DNA from 3 places in the Pseudomonas sp. MDT1-17 genome. Region 1 is predicted to be linked to each of the others. Evidence: riboswitches for the same ligand, from Rfam matches in the RefSeq annotation. Region 1 holds a riboswitch; each other region holds the start of a gene.
What was found. A riboswitch is a leader RNA that binds a small molecule or an ion and turns the genes downstream of it on or off. The one in region 1 is predicted to bind cobalamin.
Positions count from the first base shown of each region.

Region 2: another riboswitch for cobalamin. It lies ahead of ACYZTX_RS15365 (ABC transporter substrate-binding protein); the one in region 1 lies ahead of ACYZTX_RS14810 (CbtB domain-containing protein).
Region 3: another riboswitch for cobalamin. It lies ahead of cobO (cob(I)yrinic acid a,c-diamide adenosyltransferase); the one in region 1 lies ahead of ACYZTX_RS14810 (CbtB domain-containing protein).

Region 1 covers NZ_JBUBVM010000001.1:3,196,559-3,199,827, forward strand. Annotated here, with positions in the region: gene cobM (precorrin-4 C(11)-methyltransferase) at 1-510, opposite strand, end outside; gene ACYZTX_RS14800 (cobalamin biosynthesis protein) at 594-1,007, opposite strand; gene ACYZTX_RS14805 (CbtA family protein) at 1,004-1,711, opposite strand; gene ACYZTX_RS14810 (CbtB domain-containing protein) at 1,723-1,926, opposite strand; cobalamin riboswitch at 2,047-2,275, opposite strand; cobalamin riboswitch at 2,451-2,663, shown strand; gene cobW (cobalamin biosynthesis protein CobW) at 2,766-3,269, shown strand, end outside.
Region 2 covers NZ_JBUBVM010000001.1:3,333,947-3,337,215, forward strand. Annotated here, with positions in the region: gene ACYZTX_RS15360 (FecCD family ABC transporter permease) at 1-378, opposite strand, end outside; gene ACYZTX_RS15365 (ABC transporter substrate-binding protein) at 375-1,388, opposite strand; cobalamin riboswitch at 1,529-1,731, opposite strand; gene ACYZTX_RS15370 (DJ-1/PfpI family protein) at 2,146-2,742, shown strand; gene ACYZTX_RS15375 (GGDEF domain-containing protein) at 2,992-3,269, shown strand, end outside.
Region 3 covers NZ_JBUBVM010000001.1:2,317,771-2,321,039, reverse strand. Annotated here, with positions in the region: gene ACYZTX_RS10780 (cobyrinate a,c-diamide synthase) at 1-891, opposite strand, end outside; gene cobO (cob(I)yrinic acid a,c-diamide adenosyltransferase) at 902-1,513, opposite strand; cobalamin riboswitch at 1,594-1,827, opposite strand; gene ACYZTX_RS10770 (hypothetical protein) at 1,982-2,566, shown strand; gene ACYZTX_RS10765 (PQQ-dependent sugar dehydrogenase) at 2,635-3,269, shown strand, end outside.

The sequences.
Region 1 (3,269 bases):
TTTCTCCAGATGATTGACCCCCAGATGAATCGCCATGGTCGCCCCGTGCTGCGCCAGGCTGCCCAGCGCTTCGCCCGCGGGCATGGCGGTCTTGTCGGCGTAGCGGGTCAGGATCACGCTTTGCGACACATCGGGTAATGTCAGTTCGGCGCCCAACAGTGCCGCGCAGGCCGCCGTGGCCGTCACGCCGGGAATGATTTCAAACGGGATGTCGAGTTCGCGCAGGTAGCGAATCTGCTCGCCAATGGCACCGTAAAGACTCGGATCGCCGGAATGCACCCGGGCCACGTCCTGGCCATTGGCATGGGCGGTCTTGATCAGCTCGATGATCTGTTCCAGATGCAGTTCGGCGCTGTTGACCACGTGTTCGGCGCGATGGCCTTCCAACACGGCGGCAGGCACCAGGGAGCCGGCGTAGATGATCACCGGGCAGCTGCGAATCAGCCGTTGGCCTTTTACGGTGATCAGTTCCGGGTCGCCGGGACCTGCGCCAATGAAGTAAACGGTCATCGTCGGTTCCTGTGAAAAAAAGGGGCAGGGCAAGGCTTCAGATGAAGATTGCTCATGATCGAAAGCGGGGATTATCGGGGATTTTAGGCGACGCAGGCCAATGCCAAGGTGGCCTGGGCATATTTTTGTCGTGAGATCAGCAATTTTGCCGGCGCCTGGGCCAACTGTTCGGCCAAGGCCAGGGCGGCACTTTCCGCGACGCCGTAGCAGCCGGTGCGTTCGAACGCGATGTCCGAGCGGTGGCTGAGCTGCGGTTGATAGCCGGCCAGTTGTTCGCTGCTGAAGTACTTCAGTGGCAGTGCGAGTTGTGCGGCCAATTCGATCAAACCAGGTTCTTCGCGCTTCAGGTCGATGCTGGCCAGCGCCTTGATCTGGTGAAGTTCGATTTTATGAGCCTGTAACGCCTGATCGAGCAGCGCCCGCAACGTGCTGACGGGGCAGCCGCGCTGGCAGCCCAGACCGACCACCAGGGTCGGCGCTGTGCTGGTGTCAGTCATGCGTGGTATTGGCCATCGCTTTTGCGGCGGAACAACCAGGCACTGATCAGGCCCAGGGCCAGCCAGAACGCGACGTTGGTCAGCTGCGAAGCGATTTCGAACTGAGCTTCCAAGGCTTCTGGAGCCAGCATCGAGTGGACTTCCGGTTGTGGTGCGCCGATCACGTGAGGAACGGCCAGAATGGCCACGCCGAGCACTTTCATCAACCAGTGGCGGCTGAACACGATCAATGCGATGCCGACTGCAGTGGAGGCGGCAGTGCTGATCCACCAGATCTGCCGTTGCGCCAAATCAGCAGCGGCAGTGCCTGGTAGCTCAGGCGGCAGACCGAGGGTAGGTGCCAGCACGAACGTCGCATAACCGGCCAGGCCCCAGAGCAGGCCTTGGGACGTGCGAGTCGGTGCGCGCAAGGTGTAAAGACCGGCGAGCATCAGGGCGAAACCGACCGCTACCACCAGGTTGCCACCCGTGGTCGACAGCACGCGCTGCCAACCGTCTTCCGGCTCCCAGGCTTGGGCATCGTGAGTGTGAGCGGCGACAGCACCCGAGGCGTGTTCGTGAAGTTCAACAGCGGCGGGCTCGGATTTTTCGTAAGTCTCGGCCTGCAGAATCAGCGGCGCCACCCAGAAACTTTGCAGCAGGGTCAGCAACAGGGCGGCCAGCAGCCCGGTGAACCCTGCGGTTTGCGCAATACGCTTGATCATGTCGACAGGTCTCAATGGCACGGGAATGCAGAGCTGTGGCGGGTATCGTGCGCGGCATTGTGCACCGCTTCGATGTGCGAGAAACCGGCGAAATACACCAGGCACGCACCAAGGATCGACGCACACACAGCGGCGGTCAGGCGCTGAGTCAGGGTCGTGGTGGTGCTGGCGGAGCTCTTATCGGTGTTGCTGCCGGTGCTGCTGATGATCGACATGGCGCTTCCCTCTGGTCTGTCAGTGGGTGAATTAGAGCGCATGGGAGACCCTGCGAGTCGGGCGCGCAGAGGTTCAAACAGCGCCCGCCCACCGCGGGTTTGTTATTCAGTGATCGTAATGGTCACTTTGTGTTGCGGGCCGGTCTCCGGGCTCACGAGGGGCGCTGGCTTTCGCCTTGACCTGCAAGCATCACCTTCCCATGCCGAACGACTGGCACAGTGGATCTGACGCTTCGCTCGCTTACCGTTGCGGGGGCAGCACCGGACTGACATGGCTTTAGAGTAAAGCACATGATTCACCGGTTTCCCGTTTCACCCTGTGAAGGGCACCCGTAACAAAGTGCGTAGGAGAGCATGGGCGGGGGTTGGGCGTCAATTGGCAAGGGTTCTCACTTGGAACCGAAAGATGATTGGCTCTTTGTAGGAGCTGCCGAAGGCTGCGATCTTTTGATCTTGTTTTTTAAAATCAAAAGATCGCAGCCTTCGGCAGCTCCTACAGACATTGACCCGCTCCAAGACGATGCGTAGCCTTGCGCTTTCGAGGTTCTTCGGCGTCTGCCGAAGCTAAGAAGGGAACGCGGTCGATGCCGCGGCTGCCCCCGCAACTGTGAACGGTTCTGTTGGCTGCCACGCCACTGCAAGCCCTGTCTATCGGGCCCGCGGGAAGGCGCAGCCAACGTCAGTCGAACGACTGGCAAGCCGTCAGCCAGGAGACCTGCCTCGACACAGATTCTCACTTTCAACCGGGCGGGGTGATCCGGTGGCGAACTCTTCAGGCACGCGCGTCCGCGTTGCCGGTCGTCGTCCCGTATGCCCGCCACCTTGCCAAAGGGCATCCGATGAAAACACTGGCCAAACTCCCCGTCACCATCGTTACCGGCTTCCTCGGCTCGGGCAAAACCACGTTGCTGCGGCACATGCTCGACAATGCTCAGGGCCGCCGTATCGCGGTGATCGTCAACGAGTTCGGCGAGCTGGGCATCGACGGCGAAATCCTCAAGCAGTGCTCCATCGGTTGCACTGAAGAAGAAGCCAACGGCCGCGTCTATGAACTGGCCAACGGCTGCCTGTGCTGCACCGTCCAGGAAGAGTTCTTCCCAGTGATGCGCGAATTGGTCGCCCGTCGCGGCGACCTCGACCACATCCTCATCGAAACTTCGGGTCTGGCCCTGCCAAAACCGTTGGTGCAAGCCTTCCAGTGGCCAGAAATCCGCAGCGCCTGCACCGTTGACGCGGTCATCACCGTGGTCGACAGCCCAGCGGTCGCCGCCGGCACCTTCGCGGCTTTCCCGGATCAGGTCGATGCCCAGCGCAAACTCGATCCGAACCTGGACCACGAATCG
Region 2 (3,269 bases), 140 kb from region 1:
CGCCCCGACCGACAGCGAAATCAGCCCCCCGCCGAGGCCCAGCAATGCCACCAGCACCGCGCCCGTCGAGGCGCCAGCGGAAATACCGAGCAGATAAGGATCGGCCAGCGGGTTGCGCAACAGCGATTGCAAGATCACCCCGCAGGTGGCCAGGCCCGCACCGCAGGCGGCTGCCACCAGCGCGCGGGTCAGGCGGTAATTCCAGACGATGCCTTCGTCTATCGGGTCGAGGACATAACCGGCAGTCCACAGTTTGTTGGCCAGTACCTGGAACACCACGCTCGGTTCGATGCTCGTTTCACCGATGGCCACACCGGCAATCACGGCAAGCAGCAGTGTCAGAAATGCCAGCAGCGTACGAATCAACGTCCCGGTCATTTCGGCAGGTCGTAGCCGTTGATGGCTGATGACAGGATTTCAAGACCGTCGAACATTCTCACGCTGGCCTGCATGGCCATGGCGTCAAGGATGATGATGCGGTTGTTTTTCACGGCGTCCATGTTGCGGGTCACCGGGTCGCTGCGCAGGAATTGCAGTTTCTTTTGATAGTCGTCAGCCGGGAAGCGACGGCGATCCATGCGTGCGATGACCAGGAAGGTCGGGTTGGCCTTGGCGATGGTTTCCCAGCCGACGGTGGGCCATTCTTCATCGGACTCCACCACGTTGCGCACTCCCAACGTGTTCAACATGAAGTCGGGAATGCCCTTGTGCCCGGCGACATAGGGGTCGATATCCAGACTGGCGCTGGAGAACCAGAACAGCGCACTGGTGTGCTTAAGATCCTTGTTCTGTACGGTGGCAATGGACTTGGCCAGGCTGGCTTTGAGGTGGGCGTTCAGCTGCTGGCCACGTTCCTGCACGTCAAAGATTTCAGCCAATTGGCTGATACTTTTGTAGAGGCTGTCGATGCGGAACGCCTCCAGACGTGTGCCGTCGGCACCGACCAGGTTGTCCTTGGCTTCGCAGTCGGAGGGCATCAGGTAGGTCGGGATCTGCAGTTCGTGAAACTGCTCGCGAGTACCGACCACGCCCTGCGGGCCAACCATCCACTCCAGTTCCACTGCTACCAGCTGCGGACGCTTGCCGATCACCGCCTCGAAACTCGGTTCGTTATCGGCCAGGCGTTCGATCGTGTCGTTCTCTGGCTTGTACTTGGCCAGCACATCGTTGAACCACAGCGAAGTGCCGACCAGCGTGTTGCCAAGGCCCATGGCGTAGAGAATTTCAGTGCCAGCCTGGCCAATGGTCACGGCACGGCTCGGCGCCTGCTGAAACGTCAGTGTGCTGCCACAGTTCTCAACAGTCAGGGGGTAGTGGGTCGGGGCCGCATGGGCGAGGGTGGACAGACCCAGGGCAGTGACGAGGGTGGCAGGGCGGGACAGCAACATGACGCAATCTCCATTTGACCGTACAAGAGCAGGGGTACGGACTGGAAACACATCATCGAACGCTGCCATTAAAGCAGTGAAGTGCCGATCACTGAGGTGACGCTCGGCGCAAGGATGTCCTTCCCGGACACCCCGCCGGTTAGTGATTTGCTTGGCCGGCAGGTCTCCTGACTGATGCGTCGTCGCCAGGCTCCAGCCTTCCCGGGAGTGATCCCAGTGGCAGTTCAGGAGCAGGCTCAGCACCTACAGTTGCGGGGGCAGTTCCGTTTGATGCCGTGTCAGGCATCTCGGATTCCCTATTAATCCCGTTTGGAAACCGGCGGCCGGCATGGTAGTCGATCATGTCGAATATCACCACCGACCGCTTTGGGTGGGAATCGCAGTAGAACAACTCCGGTCTTCAACCGGAATACAGTGCCAACTACGAAAACAGTGCGAAAGGAATTTCAGTGCAGGCAACTTATCGGTATTAATCGACACGACTCCATTTTAATAACGTCCATTTTTGCGAGCCTTCCTGGCGGTTCACCTTTAGTCGTTAATCAACTATCCAAACGGGGTGTGATGCTGTTCTGCCTGTCAATCAGCACCCACTGCCGCGAATACTTTCGCGGCAGTGGGGGGGGCACGTGAACTTTCTGAATCAGTAGCTTGTGGGCTGTGGCATGTCGTCATGTATCCATGACAATTTTTTGCATGTACTGATTGTCGATTTTACGATGACGCCAACAACGTCTCCACTCGCACGAGGCTCCTGATGCACATCGCCATCCTGACTTTCGAAGGTTTCAACGAACTCGACTCGCTGATCGCGCTGGGCATCCTCAACCGGGTCCAGCGGCCCGGTTGGCGGGTATCTATCGCCAGTCCCACGGATAAGGTGCTGTCGATGAACGGCGTGCTGATCGAGTCGCAGACGTCGCTCGAGGACGCATGCGGTGCGGACGCTGTACTTGTGGGTAGTGGGAGAAAGACCCGGGACGTCGTCGCTGACGCCACGCTGATGTCTCGCCTGAAATTCGACTCGACGCGTCAGCTGCTGGGCGCTCAGTGCTCGGGCACGCTCATACTTGCCAAACTGGGCCTACTGGACGACATTCCGGCCTGCACGGACCTGACCACCAAACCGTGGGTCGAGGAGGTCGGCGTGGCAGTGCTCAATCAGCCCTTCGTGGCCAAGGGAAACGTCGCGACGGCTGGAGGGTGCCTGTCGTCGCAGTATCTAGCCGCCTGGTTCATCGCCCGTCTGGAAGGCGTCGAGGCTGCACGCAGTGCGATTCATTATGTGGCGCCGGTGGGAGAAAAGGAGATCTACGTGACGCGCGCAATGGCAAACATTTCGCCGTACCTTTAAAGCTCTCTATGACCGCTTTGGCCGATGTCTGATTGTTTACGACTGAGCGAAATCGACGACGAGTGTCACTGTCGGGCCCGTCAGCCCTTTATTACGAGAACAAGTCGACATTCTTCGCCGTCAAGGGCGTCAACATTCCGGTCGCGGTCAGCGTGTTTCCTGATGAACTCTATGAAGCGCCGAAAAGTTGGTCGCAGAAGGCCTATCCCAAACTTGTGCATTACAACAAGCTTCCCAAAGGTGGGCACTTTGACACAAAATCAGAATTTCTTAAGTCTGTTTCCCGAAATCGACCGCCAATGGTTCAGCCGCAAGGTGGAAAGCGTCGCTACCCTGGGCACGCCAGCGTTCACTATCTGGGAGCAGCGCCCGTATCTGGTGCGGTTCAAGAACTACCAACCGATCACCGGTCAGGAAGAGTTCATGTACCAGAACACCACGCTGTTACCGCTGCGCTCCACCGACGGCAAAATTAACCATATTTGCCTGGTGATCTATGACGTCACCGACGTCGCCACCAACCGGCA
Region 3 (3,269 bases), 880 kb from region 1:
TGCCACATGGTGCAATTCGGGATAACCGCCTGGCAGATAAAGGCTGTCTGCCTCCGGCAATTGCGCGTCACGGATCGGCGAGAAAAACAGCAATTCGGCCCCCATGGCGCGCAGCAGGTCGAGGCTTGCGCCGTAGGTGAAGGCAAACGCTTCGTCACGGGCCACGGCAATTCGCACACCGGCCAGCAACGGTTCGGCAGCGATCACATCAGGAGCCGCGAATTCCACCGCCGGTGGCAGCGCGACCTCGCAACTGCTGGCCAGTGCATCGGCCGCCGCATCGAGACGCAGATCGAGATCGTTCAACTCGCTGGCCTGAACCAGCCCGAGGTGTCGACTAGGCAATTCGATCCCGGTTTCCCGGGACAAGGCGCCGTACCAGCGCAAACCTTCAGTGAGGCTGCCTTCAAGCAATTGCGCATGACGCAGGGTGCCGACGCGGTTGGCCAGCACACCGGCAAACGGCAAATCCGGCTGATAGCGCGCCAACCCCAACGCCAGTGCGCCAAAGGTCTGGGCCATGGCGGTGCCGTCGATCACACCCAGCACCGGCACACCGAAATGCCGCGCCAGATCAGCGCTGGACGGCGTACCGTCAAACAACCCCATGACGCCTTCGATGAGAATCAGATCGGCTTCGCCGGCGGCTTCCCACAACAGACGACGACTTTCCTGCTCGCCGACCATCCACATGTCCAGTTGAAACACCGGCGCACCGCTGGCGCGCTCGAGAATCATCGGGTCGAGAAAGTCCGGGCCGCACTTGAACACACGAACTTTGCGCCCCTGCTTGTGATGCAAACGGGCCAGCGCGGCAGTGACGGTGGTCTTGCCCTGACCGGAGGCCGGCGCGGCAATCAGCACCGCCGGGCAGTGACGGCTGATTTTCATAAAGTAGTATTCACAGCTCGACGCCTTTTTGCGCTTTGATCCCGGCCTGGAACGCGTGCTTGATCACGCCCATTTCGGTGACCGTGTCGGCCAGTTCGATCATTTCAGGTTTGGCGCCGCGACCGGTGACCACCACATGCTGCATCGGCGGACGCGCCTGCAAATCGCTGAGCACCTGATCCAGATCGAGGTAACCGTGCTTGAGCGCAATGTTCAACTCATCCAGCACCACCAAGCCAATCGACGGATCACGCAGCAATTCGCGGGACACCGCCCACGCCGCTTCAGCGGCGGCGATGTCTCGCTGGCGATCCTGGGTTTCCCAGGTGAAGCCCTCGCCCATCACATGAAAACGCACCTGTTCCGGGAAGCGCCGGAAGAACAGTTCTTCGCCGGTGCTGTTGCGCCCCTTGATGAACTGCACCACGCCACACTGCATGCCGTGGCCCATGGACCGGGCGAGCATGCCGAAGGCCGAACTGCTTTTGCCTTTGCCGTTGCCGGTCAGCACCAGCAGCAGGCCGCATTCATTCGGGGAGTTGGCGATGCGTTCGTCGATCACGGCTTTTTTGCGCAGCATGCGCGCCAGATGACGTTCGTCACGATCGGGGGTATCAGTCATGGGGAGCTCTCCGTTGAGGCTGGATAACGGCGGGCAGGCACAAGAATAGACGGCAAAAAGCCTGGCATCGCCCACCGTGATGCCGCTGGATGGATCAGGCCGGTCTCCGGGCTCATGAGCGGCGATTCGCCTGACTGCGCGCCTTCCCATGTCGACAGTCGACACAGTGGCTCAAGGCGCAGTCTTCACTCATTTACCGTTGCGGGGGCAGCGCCGGGATCGTGAGCCTTCATCAATTGAAGAGATCGCTCACCGGCTTCCCTGTTTCACTCTGTCGACCAAGGTCACAGAGCACCTGAAACAAGCCGCGAAGGTTAGAGGGTTGGGGATGGAGCGTCAATTGAAGACGGGCGGCCTGCGAGCGAATAACTGCCGTCGATCAATTATCTGACGCCAATCTTGTGCCACACTCCCAGCAGTGATATCAAAGAGCCACAACCTCACAACACAATAACAAGGGTGAGCCCCATGCAAGGCATGATCATCAGCAATCCGAAGCTGGAATTCCTGCGCCCGGTGCTGGAACGCTGGTTTGACTGTATCGACCGCTACAACGCCGTGCGCGGCGATAACGACACGCCTTACTGGTTCGACGAAAAAGCCAACCTGAGCCTGCTGTCCACCGCTGCGTGGATGGCGGAAATGGTGACGCTGCAACAAGCACCGACCCGCAAACAGACCGAAGAAGGCGAACGCAATGGCCGCGCCGATCTGTTTATCGCGACCAGCGAAGAACGCGCTTACCTTCAGGCGACCCAGCGCTGGCCACGCGTCAACGGCCTGAACCTGACTCAAGCATTGCAGGACATCACCAGCGACGCCAAGCGCATCAGCTACGCCAGCGACCTGAAACTCGGCTGCCTGTTCGTTGCGCCGCAAAAAGCCCAACAAAGCGCTACTCCGGAAGAACTCCAGGACATGGTCGACGACCTGCAAAAGGAACACACCTGCGCGGTGGCCTGGTATTTCCCCTACGCCTATCGCAAGTTGCGCAACGAAGCCGGCAACTACCACCCCGGCATCGCCGTGCTGTTCAAGGAAGCCCGCGGCTGACCGGTTGAACCATCGCGCACCTGCGCTTCTCTATTGATTAGGTCAATGCATTCATAGGGAAGATCAGCATGCGCAAGCCCCAGCTCGCTCTCGTCATCGTGCTCGCCGGAGGGCTTGCCGCCTGTGGTGAAACCTCCAGGCTGCAAATTTCCGACGGCACCGGCCCGTCACCCAAGCTGCCAGAACCCAACAAAACCCTGATCCCGACGGTGAACATCGCCCCGGCGATCGGCTGGCCGGACGGCACTAAACCCACTGCCGCAGCGGGCACCCAAGTGTCGGCATTTGCCGAAGGCCTCGATCACCCGCGCTGGCTCTACGTGCTGCCCAACGGCGACGTGCTGGTGGCCGAAACCAACGCGCCGCCGAAACCCGATGATGGCAAAGGCGTTAAAGGCTGGGTCATGAAAAAAGTCATGGGCCGTGCCGGCGCAGCAGTCCCCAGCCCGAATCGCATCACGCTGCTGCGGGACAAGGACCACGACGGCATCGCCGAGACCCGCACGGTGTTTCTGGAAAACCTCAACTCGCCCTTCGGCATGACCCTGGTCGGCAATGACCTGTACGTCGCCGACACGGACCGCTTGCTGCGCTTCCACTATGAAAACGGCGAGACGGCGATCAAGTCACAGCCAATGAAGGTGATCGACCTGCCGGGCGGTACGCTGAATCACCACTGGACCAAAAACGTCATCGCCAGCAA